2 regions of the uncultured Solobacterium sp. genome follow, and region 2 is predicted to be linked to the other one. Evidence: a T-box and tRNA genes for the amino acid it is inferred to sense, from the RefSeq annotation. Region 2 holds a T-box; the other holds one or more tRNA genes.
The links. The T-box of region 2 lies ahead of tyrS (tyrosine--tRNA ligase). A T-box ahead of a tRNA ligase gene usually reads a tRNA of that ligase, here a tRNA-Tyr.
Positions count from the first base shown of each region.

Region 1 (7,742 bases), on a different contig from region 2:
TTATTCCTTTTTCTTTCTTTATCCGCTTGAAGCCTTCTATATTCATTGGTTCCCTTTCTAACTTCATTTATGTGAAGTATAATTCAATTACATTTAGGAGGATTTTGTCTCATGTTCCTGTCTGAAGATGAAGCAAGATATGATGATATTCTTAAACTTTTTAATCACTATAAAACATTAGCAAATAATACAACCATGACTAAATTCGCTACATTGTGGGAAGGTATCCTATTTCCAAAACTAGCCGAAAATTATTACTACCCTAACATACGGTATTCAGAAAAATGGAATAAACAATATATAGAGCATTATCTAATTAAGGAAACATCACCTACTGCTAACTGGGAAATTAATTTTAACGTGAATAATATTCACGCTCTCATTTATCAAGGTGATATTATTCCCCAGCACACTAAATTTAAAAATTATTCCAAGTTGATTTATACATCAGAACCAAATTTGCAGAATGATACAAATCACCCTAAGCGTAAAGGGATTGCTGTTCAATATTTTTATCATTCTACTCCGCTTCTTCTAATTGACGGAAACCATAGAGCAATACATTCTAGAAATAGTTTTTTCTATAATTTTAAAATTGAACTTCTATCACAATCTGATTTATCCGTATTCTGCTTTGATTCATATATCGACTTTATTTCTTATCATTGGATAACAAGCAAGCAACACTTAGCTCAATTAGACAATGCTGAAGATATTGAATACTTTCTAAACTTTCTGGAAGCATTTCTTCAGGAAAATCAAAAGAACATGTCCAATGGTTTACTAAATCCCTATACTGCAAACGAATAAAATTTTTGACATTTGAAAACTCCTTTGAAGGTTCGTACCATTTCCCATAATCCATTTGCCATACATGTTGTACTCTCATTTTTTGGTAATACTTCACTTCAAATTTTTTCAAATCCTGTTCAATCAATTCAATAATTCTTTTAGAGCATTCAAGCATTTTATCGGTATTTACTTGCTTTGCAAATATTACCCATCTAAATCCATATTTATGTAGTTCAATTTTATATCCATAGGTGGTTATCAAAAATTTCTTTCTAATTTCATTTTCTACCATCCAATGTTCCTCTTCTGCTGTGTTAGGAATGTTTTTTTCAAAATAATCCCACCCATTAGATTTCAAGAACAATTTATTTGGATATTTCTTTATAGTATGAATCCCTATTTTCTTCATATCGTTCTGCTCACCTCTGGGGGCGTTTCGCCTCCAAGCTTTTTATCTCACCATATACTGTTCAATCGGATCGTCATCTGAACCCTTAAAAATCGTAACTACATAATTGCTAGTATCTCTAATCTTATCTGCCCACTTCCTAGCAGCGCTCATGCTGCTAAACCAAGCAGAATCAAATGCGATGTTATCTTTTGAAAGAATAACCATTATTTCATCATTCATACTTCTCCACCCATTAGAAAAGCCAGTTTCCCCACAATAAAATCATATGCATACAGCAATATAAAACTAATCCATACAAAATCTATATATGATGCTAATTGTTCTAAATAAATAATCAAATTAGCATCATATTGGTTCATTGCTGGAGATAATGTAATGAATGCTTTTATCAAAAATACAAACAAAGAAACTGCTGCTCCAAGTTCCATAATCCGCCAAATTATTCCAATCATCACACCAGCTATACCAGCATTTCTTTTTAATTGATCTAAAATATCACTTCTCTTTCTTATATTGCTTTCTCGATAGATTAATGTCACCACCAACAAAACTAAAGAAACAAAATAGTAAAGTCCTTTTAATTTATTCATCCAAATCCTCCATCTATTGCTTTCCTTTCCTGGGGCAAATTGCCCCAAAAATCTTTTTAAAGGAATGCTGGATAGTATTCATCTATCTTTGCCCTTTCTCCAAGTGCTTCATATCGCTCCTGGAATATTTCTTGATATTGCCTCATATTTCCATATTCGTCATAATGATCCAGCTTCCACAATAGTATTAGTATTCTCTCTGCTTCTTTAATCTTTTTGAAATATGTACTTTTAGATATATAACATTCTCGACAGATACATTCATATTTTTGATTCAGAAGCCATTTCCTGATGATTAGTTCTCTTTCGAGTTCATCAAGATAGTTTCCATTAATGCTTTTAGCCCAGTATTTTATAAAATTATAAATGTCTTTATCTCTATCCATTCTTTGAATCACCGTGTCTTCTTGCTGATGGTTGTTTTCATCAGATGCAGATAGTATCCATTTCGTAGCTGATTTATAGTGCATCCTTTCAAAATCTTCTTCAACATGAATTGTATAGTCATCATTTATAGAATAGACATTGCCAACCATCTTAGAAAAATCAAGCCAAATTCCAAATAAGTATTTCAGTCTTGCATATGAGCTTGTTTTTTTAATCATCACTTCATATCCAATCATTTATACACCTCTGTTCTCCATAGATTTTCTAATCAGTTCCATCTCTGCTTCATTTAGAATTTTTGCCTGGTATTTCAGTCGGAAATTCGGAATCATTTGTTCTAATTCCATCAAATTGTTAAGTGATGCAGTTTTCAAATAAAGATAAATCAGGTCTTTTAAGTGCAGTTGATCAGACTTCTTTAATTCAAGGTTATTCATTTCCAAAGTCTGCACCTGGTTCAATGAAGCGCCGGAAAGCACTTTAAGAGTTGCTATCATATGCCATATCTCCGGACTTGTTTCACTACTTGCCGTTTGTAAAACTGTTCCACAGATATCATCAATATTTTTTACCATATCTTCCAGTTCCATAGTTTTCCTCCGCTTCACTTTCTTTCCTTTGGGGCAACTTGCCCCAAAGTATCACTAAACCTTTATCACTTATCCTCTTAATATCTCCAAGGTATCAATCAGCCCGTCAATCGCTATCCTTAGTTGCTGTTTGGTCAATTCATCTTTCTCTCTAAAATCTGGTGATTTCTTTTGTAGAAATTTATCCAGGCTTTGAATCTTTTTGATGCACTTTTGAAACTCATCTTCTTCCGGTTCTTTCTCTACGATATCTTCAGCAGATATTGATGAGTCACCATCAACATCTTTCTTATTTATCTCTGCCAGCACATCCTTTACCGTTCCATCGGAAATACCCGTAATAGCTGTGATCCACTCTCTTTCACGTCCTTCCGGCTTATCTCCATTTGCACAGTGGATTGTATAGCAGCGGTGTGCTTCCAATATGACTTGTCTTCGTTCCTTTTTATCCATCGTTCTATACGCATTAGAACTTAGCAGCATCACTCTTTCTTGCAACTCATCCTCTGGATAATTCAAGATGACTGGTATTTCATGCTCATCAAGTGTTTTTCCGTTGTATTTAACAGTTTCTCCACTTTCAATAATCTTTTTGATTGCCTGCAATCTACGATGTCCAGATGTAAGAACATATTGTCCATCACCACTCTTGAAAGCATGTAGTGGTTCAATCAAACCCATCTCCTGGATGTTTTCAACTAGCAGGTCTATATCATCCATTTCATAGACGTTCTTCTCATTAGCACAAAGCTCCTCAACGGAAACATAGATAATCTTTCCTAGTTTTGCTGCTTCAAGAGAAGCACTATTTAATAATCCGTTTTTAGATGTTAGTAGTCCCATTTTTATTTCTCCTCCTGCAGAACTTCTGCTACTAGGTCTCTATAGTCTTGTGCAACCTTTGAACGTGATTTCATATCATTTATCAACATTCTTCCTTTCATAGAAGAATCTTTAATCGGTGCAGCTTGATAACGGATATTGGTCTGATAAACCATGGATCCATATGCCATCTTTAATTCTTCCAATGTTTCTGTATCAATCTTGTTTCGTTGGATTTTTGTAGGAAGGATTCTGATTTCAAAGTTTGCTCCATCAATGTTTTCTAATATTTCCTGAGAATGTTGCAGAGTCAATTCAATTCCTTTCAAAGCACCTTTTTCAAGGTCAGCAGGAATGATTAATCTGTCGCATGCACACAATGCATTGGTAGTACAAAGATTGATAGAAGGATTATTATCTATGATGATTTCGTCATAGCCTTGTAACTTCTTCAGCAACTTCTTTAGTTTTGTCTGCTGTATTCCAGATGATGTATTTACCAACATTTGCTTTTCTACCGTAAATAAGTAGATTGTTGCAGGAATAACATCCAAATTTTCAATATTCGTATGATAGATACATTCACTTATCTCACCTGTTCCAGCCAAAGCATCTACAATCGTCAAATCTCCATCCTCAAACTCTCTTTCCGGGAACAACAGATAAGACACACTAGACTGCCCGTCCATATCCACTAATAGTGTTTTCTTTCCTTCCTTTGCAAATCCTGCAGCTAAATTGATGCTGGTAAGTGTTTTTCCAACACCACCTTTAACATTCCAAATTGATGTAATCATATTCATCTTCCTTTCTTAAATTCCATATCTGTATTTCATCCGGAATTCATCTATTTCTTTATCAAAATCTTCTATGACGGTATCTATGTTTTCCTGCACACGGATAACATTCATGAATATTGAGAACGATAGTTTTATCTTCTTTCTGCCACCATCAATAGGATGATTTGAGAATCCTTGTTTCATCTTATTTGCATATCGTTTTGCCAGTACCATGAAGCGGTCGTATATCTTTCCTTCTTGCAGGAAATAACCATCTCTCAGTGCGATCCACTCCATCTGCAGTTCCTGTTCTATATGCTGAATTGCTCCATTTATCCTGGTTAGATTGATATTTTGATACTTATTGAGCCAATCATAACGTTTCAGCTTTGGAAGTAGGAATTCCTTCTTAAACTGAATCTTCAATTTAACAAATGCTGCAGCAATGCACTGCCGTATACGACTTAGCAATCTATCAAAGCCAATTCTTTCTTTTCTGTTTGAATGCTTTCTAGCATATCCATCTGCCGTAAAAATTCTGCTTTTTAAACTGAAGTGCGATGTCCATGTCTTACGGAGATCACCTGCCTTTACAATTTTTCTAGCTTGAGGATCATCCGCTTTGCATAATCTGCCAGTTACTTTATTTTGAAATCTATCGGACTTCCAAAAATCCTCATAAACAATAGGCTCTGCACTGTAGTAACGTTCAGAAATAAGAATCTGTAAATAACGTCCCTTGCCTCTTGTTTCTACCCAAGCTGCATAAGGCAAAGGTCTCTCAGAACCAAATAATTCAGACATGAGAATGCGGACACACTGCTCTACATCTACCAAAGATGCTGGTAAGAGTACTTCTAAAGATTTTGCTTGAATATTGATTGTCTGAGTTCGCTTGCCGGCTCGACTGAGTTCAAACTCTTCTAACTGACGGAAGAATTCCTGATAACCCAAAGATGAAACAGTAGCATCAACTACTAACTCACCACCAGCTGCAGCAAGCCACTCGGAAATACTTAACACCGATTGAAGGTCAGCATAAATATTTGTCTTACTAAAAAATGTATGCATAATTTAAGAAGCTCCTATATTCCATTAACTACACATCATAGGTATCCTATGTTGTTTTTTTTATTTTATTTGTGATTTTTAATAAATCTTTAACATCTATAAAATTGCTTTTTTTTGTTAAATCTTATATATTTATATATGCAAAGAGGTGTGTTGGATATATCAGGTCATACTGAGGGTATCTGAATCCTCTACATATGCAATATTGAAGGTAATTAACCTTCTTTCCCCTTAATCACAGAACTCATTCCGCCAAGTTTGAGCGTTCGGTGATTTTTTTATTTATAATCATCAGGATTTTCTTTTTTATCTTTTTCTATGATTTTTGCTAGCCCAGAAAAGAATTCAGTAGAATCAATATCTAATGCTCTACAATACTCAAAGAAATAATGAAGTGATATTCTTGGGATATCTCCTCGGTTATACTTCATAAATGTAATCATTTTCATACCAATCATGCGTGCTAGAGTGTCATGACTGATATACTTTCTATCTTCCTTATTTCTCTCTTGGAGATCAGCAAGAAGATATCGCCAAGCCACAAGATCCTCTTTAAATCTAACCGTTTTTCTACATTTATCTCCCATCTGCTAGTTCTCCTTTCCATTCCAAACACATTCCGTAAAACGCAAAAATAGGTAGCTATAAGTTACCTATAGCTACCTATTTGAATGTAATGGAGCGAGTGATGAGAATCGAACTCACGTATACAGCTTGGAAGGCTGTCGTTCTACCATTGAACTACACTCGCATGTCTTAAATAAAGTGGTGTCTCGGAAGGGACTCGAACCCTCGACCCACTGATTAAAAGTCAGTTGCTCTACCGTCTGAGCTACCGAGACATCTTAAATGGCTGGGGTAGTAAGATTCGAACTTACGAATGAGGGAGTCAAAGTCCCTTGCCTTACCGCTTGGCTATACCCCAATAATCAAGTCCAACTCGTAAGCATCACTCGATGCATCATCAGTAAATGGTGGAGACGGGTGGTTTCGAACCACCGAACCCAGAGGGAGCAGATTTACAGTCTGCCGCGTTTAGCCACTTCGCTACGTCTCCAAATAAATGGTGCCGACTATAGGAATCGAACCTACAACCTATTGATTACAAATCAATTGCTCTGCCAATTGAGCTAAGTCGGCGAAAAAAATGGTGGAGGTTAACGGGCTCGAACCGCTGACCCTCTGCTTGTAAGGCAGATGCTCTCCCAACTGAGCTAAACCTCCATCTATCCCTTACATTCCTCATTTCGTGGAATGCTTTAATATAGTAGCATGGTGACTTTTCATCGTCAACACTTTTTAATTTCTTTTTTTAAATTTTTTCCAAAATACTTCTAGTCCTCCCCTTTCTTCCGCATTTTATTCTATTGATATGGAACCATAATGATGTTTCACAGGGTAATGTGCTACAATAATAGATGTTTTATGGAGGTTTCAGATGAAAATCTATAACGCAAGATACTTAGATAATAACCAACGATTTATTGCTGCGATTATTACAGGATTTATCGCTGCAGTTATACTTGGCAATTTATATGGATTGATTACGGCACTTTTACATGTTGAATTTTCTCTAATGTTTATTGCTATCGGCTATGGAATTGCTGCTACAATCAAACATTTCGGAAGAGGTGTTCATACCAGATTTATGATAGTTGGAGCAATCATGACTTTTATTGCAATCTTTATCGGTGACTTAACGAGTTCCATATCGATCAATGGCGTTATCGTCCTATTTACAAGCGGAAATTTATCGGTTATCGCAACCACATTCCTATCTTATTTACGTATTTTCGCTTCTTTGAATCCATATGCATTAATCAGTTTAGCATTCCGTTTAATTGGTATATATATTGGTTATACGCAATCGGTCATTTTATAGAGGTGTAATATGTATAGAAAAACATGGATGCAAGTCAATCTAGATAAGATTGAACACAACTTGATTCAATTAAAAGAAATTTGTCAGAAGAAAATCATCGCTGTATTAAAAGCAGATGCCTATGGCTGTGGTGATATTCATGTGGCACGTGCTGTTTTAGAAGCGGGTGCAGAGATGATTGCTGTATCATCTCTAGATGAAGCCCTTGTACTTCGCAACGAAGGCTATGAAGGAAAGCTATTAATACTAGGTGCTACAGAAGCTAATGATATTCCCATTTTAATCAAATACGGAATTTCCTGTACTGCTTACTCTACTGAATGGGTACACGATGCAGCAAAACAAAACTGCAAAGGTTTACACGTACATCTAAAAGTTGATACAGGCATGAGTCGTATTGGCTTTCGTACAATTGAT
Region 1 is NZ_CAUQGG010000008.1:2,451-10,192, reverse strand. Features, by position in the region: gene RWM19_RS05810 (helix-turn-helix transcriptional regulator) at 1-46, opposite strand, end outside; gene RWM19_RS05805 (hypothetical protein) at 653-1,201, opposite strand; gene RWM19_RS05800 (hypothetical protein) at 1,244-1,423, opposite strand; gene RWM19_RS05795 (hypothetical protein) at 1,420-1,794, opposite strand; gene RWM19_RS05790 (hypothetical protein) at 1,851-2,417, opposite strand; gene RWM19_RS05785 (hypothetical protein) at 2,418-2,771, opposite strand; gene RWM19_RS05780 (ParB N-terminal domain-containing protein) at 2,841-3,614, opposite strand; gene RWM19_RS05775 (ParA family protein) at 3,617-4,390, opposite strand; gene RWM19_RS05770 (hypothetical protein) at 4,406-5,443, opposite strand; gene RWM19_RS05765 (hypothetical protein) at 5,722-6,030, opposite strand; tRNA gene RWM19_RS05760 (tRNA-Gly) at 6,121-6,194, opposite strand; tRNA gene RWM19_RS05755 (tRNA-Lys) at 6,210-6,285, opposite strand; tRNA gene RWM19_RS05750 (tRNA-Gln) at 6,294-6,368, opposite strand; tRNA gene RWM19_RS05745 (tRNA-Tyr) at 6,416-6,500, opposite strand; tRNA gene RWM19_RS05740 (tRNA-Thr) at 6,508-6,583, opposite strand; tRNA gene RWM19_RS05735 (tRNA-Val) at 6,592-6,667, opposite strand; gene RWM19_RS05730 (hypothetical protein) at 6,882-7,325, shown strand; gene alr (alanine racemase) at 7,335-7,742, shown strand, end outside.
Region 1: it encodes a tRNA-Tyr, which carries the amino acid that the T-box ahead of tyrS (tyrosine--tRNA ligase) is inferred to sense. The anticodon was not compared.

Region 2 (7,742 bases):
TGTGCTTCAACTACAGAATGTTGATTTACTTATTGTTGTTGGGGATGCACGTTCCAATAACTCCAATCAACTTGCCAAGATTGCTAAGCACGCAGGTATCCAAGAATCCCATCTTATCGATAGTGTTCTAGATTTAACTCCATCTATGATTGATGGACATAAGCGTATCGCAATTACAAGTGGTTCTTCTACACCAAACTCTATCACCGACCAAGTCGTTGACTTTTTAAACGAATATGCACGCACAGGCATCTGGCAATTACCAGAGACTGTTAACGTGCAATTAATCTAAGATCTTCTAATTCCTCTTTTGTAAGAGGTCTATATTCACCTGGTTTTAAAGTTTCATCTAAAACAAGATTCTTCATACGAAGACGTTTCAGATAAACAACTTTATCACCAACAGAATTGAATATGAATTTAATCTCATGGTACTTCCCTTCTTGAATAATCAGTGTACAAGAAGTATCAGAGATTTTTTTATATATTGCCGGTTTATAACTTACACCATTATATGTAACACCAGATTCAATCTTAACAATATCCTCTTCTGTTAGCGGCAGTGTATGTTCGACATAATACTCTTTTTCAACATGTTTCTTTGGTGATAAGAGTTCATGTGCCAAAGGACCATCATTGGTAATCATCAGTAAGCCTTCAGTATCTTTGTCTAAACGTCCACACGGAAACATGCCTTTATAGTCTTCCGCAATTAGATCTAATACTGTGGGACAGTTTTTCCCTTCTGTAGCACTGATATAACCAGCTGGTTTATTTAACATGTAATAAACATATTTTTCATAAACCACCGGTATATCATCCACAAAGATCTCCACTGTATTTTCATCAACACGCATGTCAGAAGACTTTGCGAGTTCACCATTGACACGTACACGTTTCTCTTTAACGAGTTTCTTAACTTCACTACGACTGCCAACACGTGCATTTGCTAGAATACGATCTAAACGTAACATTTAGGCACCTCTATGAAGAATGCGATTAAACATTCCACGTAAGTCGCGATGGAAGATTGACTTAGGAAGACGGAATAATTCACTACTTGCAAAGTATACACCCATTCCGAATGTTCCAATAATACCAACGAATACAATCGCAACTAAGCGAGAATACTGTGTAGGATCAATGCCAATCCAACGTACAATAACATAGATGCCATTCATTGCAAAGCAACAAATAATAATCTTCACTAAGCGAATGATCATATTCTTCACACGTACAGGATATGTCTTTTGAATCTTATAGATACTCAGTGCAATGAATGTAATTTCACAAAGAATACTAGAGATAATTGCACCAGAATATCCAAATAAATAACAACATGGATAAAATGTAATAACCTTAACCAAGAATCCAATTGAAAAGTATATCAGAGTATGTCTTCTCATCTTTAAGGACAATAATATGGATAGTAATACAGGCGTCACTGTAGTTCCAAACGCTAAGATACTAGACCAGAATAAAGCTACTTGTCCATACTCTAGCTCTTTAGCACCATACATGATGTAATAGATAGGACCTGATAAAGCAGCCATCGATACACATACTGGAATGACAATATAGAACACTGTACCAAGACAGTCTTCTAGAGACTTACGTAGTCCCTTCCAATCCGCATGAACCAAAGAAACAGTGATAAATGGAACAGCACCAGCCGCAAAACCATTACCGATAACCTGTGGGATGGAAGTTAACTTATCACAGTTTGTCTGGATAATACTCAATAACATTGTTGCTTGGCTATGTTGCGTGCCTAAGCCTTCCATCACAGATACGAAGAAGTTTGTATTCACAAGTACCTGTGAGTTTGCCAAGATGGAACTTAATAGGAATGGAATTACATACATCACAAACTCATGAATCAACTCTTTGATTGCGACTGAATTTGTAGATTGTAGTTTCGCCTTTTGTTGTACATCCTTGAAGTGTTTGCGGTCAAAGTTCATAAACTGCAGTAAGGCAACCATCGCACCGACACCAGTACCACCAACTGCTGTATAGATATATACAATCTTTGGAAGATGCAGAATATACACAACAAACCAACCTGCACCAAGTAAGAATCCTACACGTACAAATTGTTCAATCACCTGTGATAAAGAATACTGCTGCATTTCCTTGGCACCTTGATAATATCCACGATAGCTATATAAAACAGATACCAAAAATAAAGCCATCGCAAGAATCACAAATGAGTTTTGCATTGCCGCAAGTTCATTAGCTGAATACGATGTACCACCTAATGCGCGAGCTGCTAAAGGACCTGAAAATCCAATAAACAATACAGCCATTACAAAGCCAGAAACCATTAATAAACTTGTCGCTAAGATACGTACTAGCACAACTGTCTTATAGTCATTTTTAGAAAGATACTTTGCGACAAGAGCCGCTAAAGCAAACGGAATACCCGCACTGCAGATTTGTAATAGAATCGTATAATAGTCAAACGCTGCAGAATAATAAATCATATCCTGCTGACCAACGATTGCTTTAAATGGGACAATATAGAATAAACCGATTAACTTTGTAATAAAGATACCAGCAGAAGTCGTTAAGGAACTGGCAATAAACGATTTTTTAATTGTATTTGTTTCTTTCATGTATCCAACTCCTCTTACTTCTCATATTTCAACTCTTTTTGTATATATTGTTTGACAACTTGTTTATTTGCTTGATCACGCCATTCCACAACAAATTTCAAGTTGATATGATCTTCAGAACTTTCACCACTGATGACAAGCCCTTTCATTAGACCTTTCGATTTATCCACTCGATTTGGCACAAGTGATACATCCGTATCGAAGATACCTAATGATGGCATCATCTTGTCATTATCCGCAAACGCAATATCATTTTCCACCGCAAAAATACGGCAATGATACATCTCTGTCTTGGGATTATCTATAATCACATAATAACGATAGGTACCATCAGATAACTGTGTCATCTCTGTACTAATTGAAAAATAATCACTAGATTCTAGATAGTTTTTTGTATTTAGAACTTCCGTATAATAACTTTCATATAATTCCATAGCCGCATTTGTTTCTGTGTCTTTTTTAGCACAGCCAGATAACATGCAGATACAGATTGCAATGACCAATAAATATCTATACATACAAATACCTCGCTTGTAATTATACCATAGAACAGTTATAAAAACGGATAGCCTTTTGACTATCCGCATGCTTTAGAATGTTAATACAAAGTAATTCTTTTTACCTTTTTTAAGGATAGAGAATTCTTTATTAATAGCTTCTGACTGATGTAATACAGCCTGAATATCTGTAACCTTATTACCGTTTACTGATACTGAACCTTGTTCAATTAGCTTACGTGCTTCTGATTTAGACTTGCAAACTTCTGCAGTCACAAGCGCATCAATCAAAGTTACACCATCTTCTACAGCTGCCTTCTTGGCATCTGCTAGACCTTCCTTCATCTCCTCTGGAGATAGAGTCATAATATCACCCTTGAAGAATGTCTCAGTGATACGTAATGCCTTCTCTAAACCATCTTTTCCATGAACTAGTTCTGTGAGTTCAGCAGCGAGTGCTTTCTGACCTTCACGCTTTTCAGGTGCACTCTTAAGAGATTCCTCGTAACCCATGATCTCTTCTGGTGTATGGAAGCTAAGTCTCTTCAGGTAGTCTACAATATCCGCATCTGGTGTATTTAACCAGAACTGGTAGAATTCATACGCATTTGTACGAGTTGGGTCCAACCAAATATTCTTACCTTCCGACTTGCCAAACTTAGAGCCATCACTCTTTGTGATTAATGGAGAAGTAATACCAAATACCTTCGCATTATCTCCTTCCATCTTACGAATAAGTTCCATACCTGAAGTTAAGTTACCCCATTGGTCAGAACCACCAATCTGAATCTGACAGTTGTACTTCTTGAATAAGTTATACCAGTCGATAGACTGTAAGATCGTATAACTAAATTCTGTGTAAGAAATACCAGAATCTAATCTCTTCTTGATGGTATCCTTCTGTAACATGTAAGAGATGTTAAATAACTTACCATAGTCACGTAAGAAGGCTAATAAGTTCATCTCACCCAACCAGTTATTGTTGTTCTCCATGATGGCTGCGTTAGAACCCTCGAAGGATAAGAATTTAGCTAACTGTTCACGAATGCACTCGGCGTTATGAAGTACTTCTTCATGTGTTAATAGTTTTCTTTCTGTTGTAGGACGTGGATCACCAATCATACCTGTAAAACCACCACATAGTGCAATTGGTTGATGTCCTTGTAATTGATAACGACGTAACAATAGGATTTGTTGTAAGTGTCCTACATGGAGAGAATCTGCTGTAGGATCAAATCCACAATAGATTGTTGTTGGATTCTTAAGTTGTTCGCCTAGTCCTTCTTTATCTGTGCAATCTTTGACTAAGCCACGCCACTGTAATTCTTCAATAAAATTCATATACTAATCCTTTCCTAGCGCCATAATAAAAGGCGCCCATATTTCTAAGGACGCCTCAGCGCGGTACCACCTTAGTTTACGAATCATCGTACACTCATTTCTCTTTAACGCAGAGTAACGGTTTACCTTTTGAGATAAACAGCTCCTAGATGTATTCATCACCGATACAGAATTCCTTTCACCAACCGGAATCTCTCTACACATGCATACATGTGACTACTCATTCTATTCAACGCTTTTAGTTCTTAGTTGTCTGTCTTGGAGTAAACAGATAACTTAATTCAATGCTTTCGCCCTTTTCTTCGTGATTTTCTTCTTCATTCTGCAATAACTTTGTCATAACACGCATTGAAACTGCGCCTAAGTCATAAGATGGAATGGAGAAACTAGAAATCTGCGGACGTACCATGGAATTATACTTCGTATCGAGTACACATACAACTTCCATTTCATCTGGAATGGAAATATTGTTTTCTCTACTAGCATTTAACAATGCGAAACATTGGGAATCTCTATTTGCGATAACAACATCATAACGATGGTCTTTCATCCACTTTGATAAGAATGCATAAGATGTACGTGCATCAGCAGGAATCGAAATTGCGCCAGTAAACTTCTTACCCCGAGCTTCATATGCTTTCTTCGCTCCAGCAACCATCTTTTCATACTGCTGTGGATTCTTACGATCTTCTAAGATACCAATGTTATCTTTACCTTCTTCTAAGAACTTCGAAACAAGTTCATAGACAGCTTTCTTAATATCGACATAAACACTACTGATACCCTTACCGTTAATCTTATTACCAATCACAACGATTGGGATATTGTATTTGCTTAGCGCATCCATATCACCAGCTACTAACTTATCATTGAAGATAACAACACCATCCACATGTGACTTGATAATGTCTTCAATCACAGTATTAATATCTGTAATACCAGCAGTGATTGTATGTAACATGATATTGTAGTTATAAATCTTAGCTACATCAATTAAGCCATTAATAACTTGGCCTGTATATGTAAAGCTTGCTTCAGGAACCACTAAACCGATAGAAGTAGACTTCTGTAATGCTAGACCTTGCGCAATCGCATTTGGTTTATAACCTAACTTTTCAACAGCAGCTTCAACACGCTCCTTCGTAGGTGCCTTTACAACGTTTGAACCATTGATTACACGGGAAACGGTAGCCAGCGAAACGCCAGCTTCTTTAGCGACATCGTAGATTGTTACTCGTTTCATCGTATACCTCCTACTTCTCATCCTTTGAATGAATCATATTTCTTACTGTTTCAATACCCTTATCTACAGCTTGTTTTGTAGTATCCTTCACTTTTTGAATCGTATCTTGCACATCAGGACGACTTACAAAATCATTTACCTTCGTAATTGTCTTTTGTGTTGTATCCTTGATAACATTTGTAATTTCTTTTGTCTTAGGTACGATATAATCTTTGGCTTGTTGATAAGCATCACTAGCCTTATCTGATACATCCTTAACTTTAGGGTCCTGCTTGAGTTCATCAAGTTTAATCATCGCTGTATCATAAGCCTTAGTCGCATTCTTTTTAATATAATCTAATGTCTTACGGATATCTTCGTTTTCGTTAAGCTTTTCAGCCTTTTCCTTTACAGCAGACGCTGCTTTCTTTGTCTTATCGACAACTTCCTCTTTAACCGTATTAAAAGTCTTCACAGTGGTATCCTTCATCTGTTGTAATGTTTCCGCATGTGGTGCAATAAAATCAGGAATCTTAAACTGTTCATCTTCTTTTTCAGAAGTTTCCTCAGTTGTAGTCTTTCCTTCTTCTTCCGTACTTAGTTCTTGAATTTTACGTTTAAGATCCTCAACTGTCTTTTGAATTGATTCAATAGGCTCAGTACTGTCATCAAACTCGTTGAATGTGGATTTTTCATCTTTCTTTAATTCATCAGCCATTTGTAGTCTCCTTTTCAACTTCCTGAACTTGTACAGGAAGATCTTCCTCTGGATTTACACCAGTCTTAATTGTTTGTTTCAATGAATCTAATTTATCATTTGCAAAATCTGTCATCTTGCCAATCGCAGCAGATGTCTTGTCATGAACCTTATCAAAGGTCTTGCTGTATTTAGCAACAGTATCTAATGGTGCTTGAACCTTCTCGATACTCTTATCCACTAAACGTAACGTAGGATCTAAACCTTCAATTGTTTTCCTTAAAGCGTCGATAGTCTGCCACAGCTTTCGTAATAAGATACACAAAAACACCAACGCTACTGCTCCTATAATTGGTAATAGTTGTGTACATACGATTTGTAAATCTTGTATCAATTGATCCATATGATTACCTCTTTCCACCATTATAGTCATTTATGAAAAAGTTTTCAATCATAGAATATGCTATTTCAAATAATCCTCACAATTGATAAATTCGCATTTTTATAACATTATTTAATATTTTCGGTGCAATTATCTACTTATTATTCGATTGTAAGTTTCAACATGAACATCCGTTTAATTATCATATATATGAAAGAATTTCAAAAATAAGTGGTTACGCTTACGATAATTTGTAGCAAATATATTTAAATCATATTTACGGTCTATCATTCATGCAATATAAATTTCTAATGCATATTATAGGCAATTAAAAAAGAGTCTTGTAAATTATTTAATACATTACAAGGCTCTTTGTTAAATAGATTATTCTTTGTCTTTGTTAACGATATTTTTGATACCGTCAATGGTACCTTCAACAGCATCCTTTACATTATTAGCGAAGTTATTTACCTTTTCAGCAACATCATCCTTATTTTCGTTAACAATATTCTTAACGCCATCTACTGTTCCTTCAAAAGTATCCTTAACACCTTCAGCTACTTCTTTAACTTTAGCAGTTACCTTTTCCGCAAATCCTTCTTTTTCTGTTTTCACATCACCAGTTAATTTGCCTACTTCTTCTTTTACTGCACCTTTTACTTGATCGATTTTATCATTCAATGACATAGTATGTCCTCCTTTTCTCGAACAATTTTGATCGTAGCTCTAATACAAATAGTAGAGTTTTGCATTGAGTATACTAATAATATGAGAAAAGTTGTCCCAAGTAGTTTCATATACTTTTTGCAAAGTCATCATAGCATACATATTGTATTTTATGTAATGATAAACATCTTAAGATTGAATAAATAACAAGATTTTAAAGTTATATATGTAAACAAAAACCGACTGGATAATCTCCAATCGGTCAATCACTATTGTACAAGTTTTGGCCCAATATCAGTTACATTACCAGCGCCCATGG
Region 2 is NZ_CAUQGG010000001.1:187,322-195,063, forward strand. Features, by position in the region: gene ispH (4-hydroxy-3-methylbut-2-enyl diphosphate reductase) at 1-292, shown strand, start outside; gene RWM19_RS00890 (pseudouridine synthase) at 273-974, opposite strand; gene RWM19_RS00895 (polysaccharide biosynthesis C-terminal domain-containing protein) at 975-2,618, opposite strand; gene RWM19_RS00900 (hypothetical protein) at 2,633-3,136, opposite strand; gene tyrS (tyrosine--tRNA ligase) at 3,209-4,456, opposite strand; T-box leader at 4,500-4,698, opposite strand; gene RWM19_RS00910 (LacI family DNA-binding transcriptional regulator) at 4,695-5,699, opposite strand; gene RWM19_RS00915 (hypothetical protein) at 5,710-6,396, opposite strand; gene RWM19_RS00920 (DUF948 domain-containing protein) at 6,389-6,778, opposite strand; gene RWM19_RS00925 (CsbD family protein) at 7,142-7,444, opposite strand; gene murC (UDP-N-acetylmuramate--L-alanine ligase) at 7,693-7,742, opposite strand, start outside.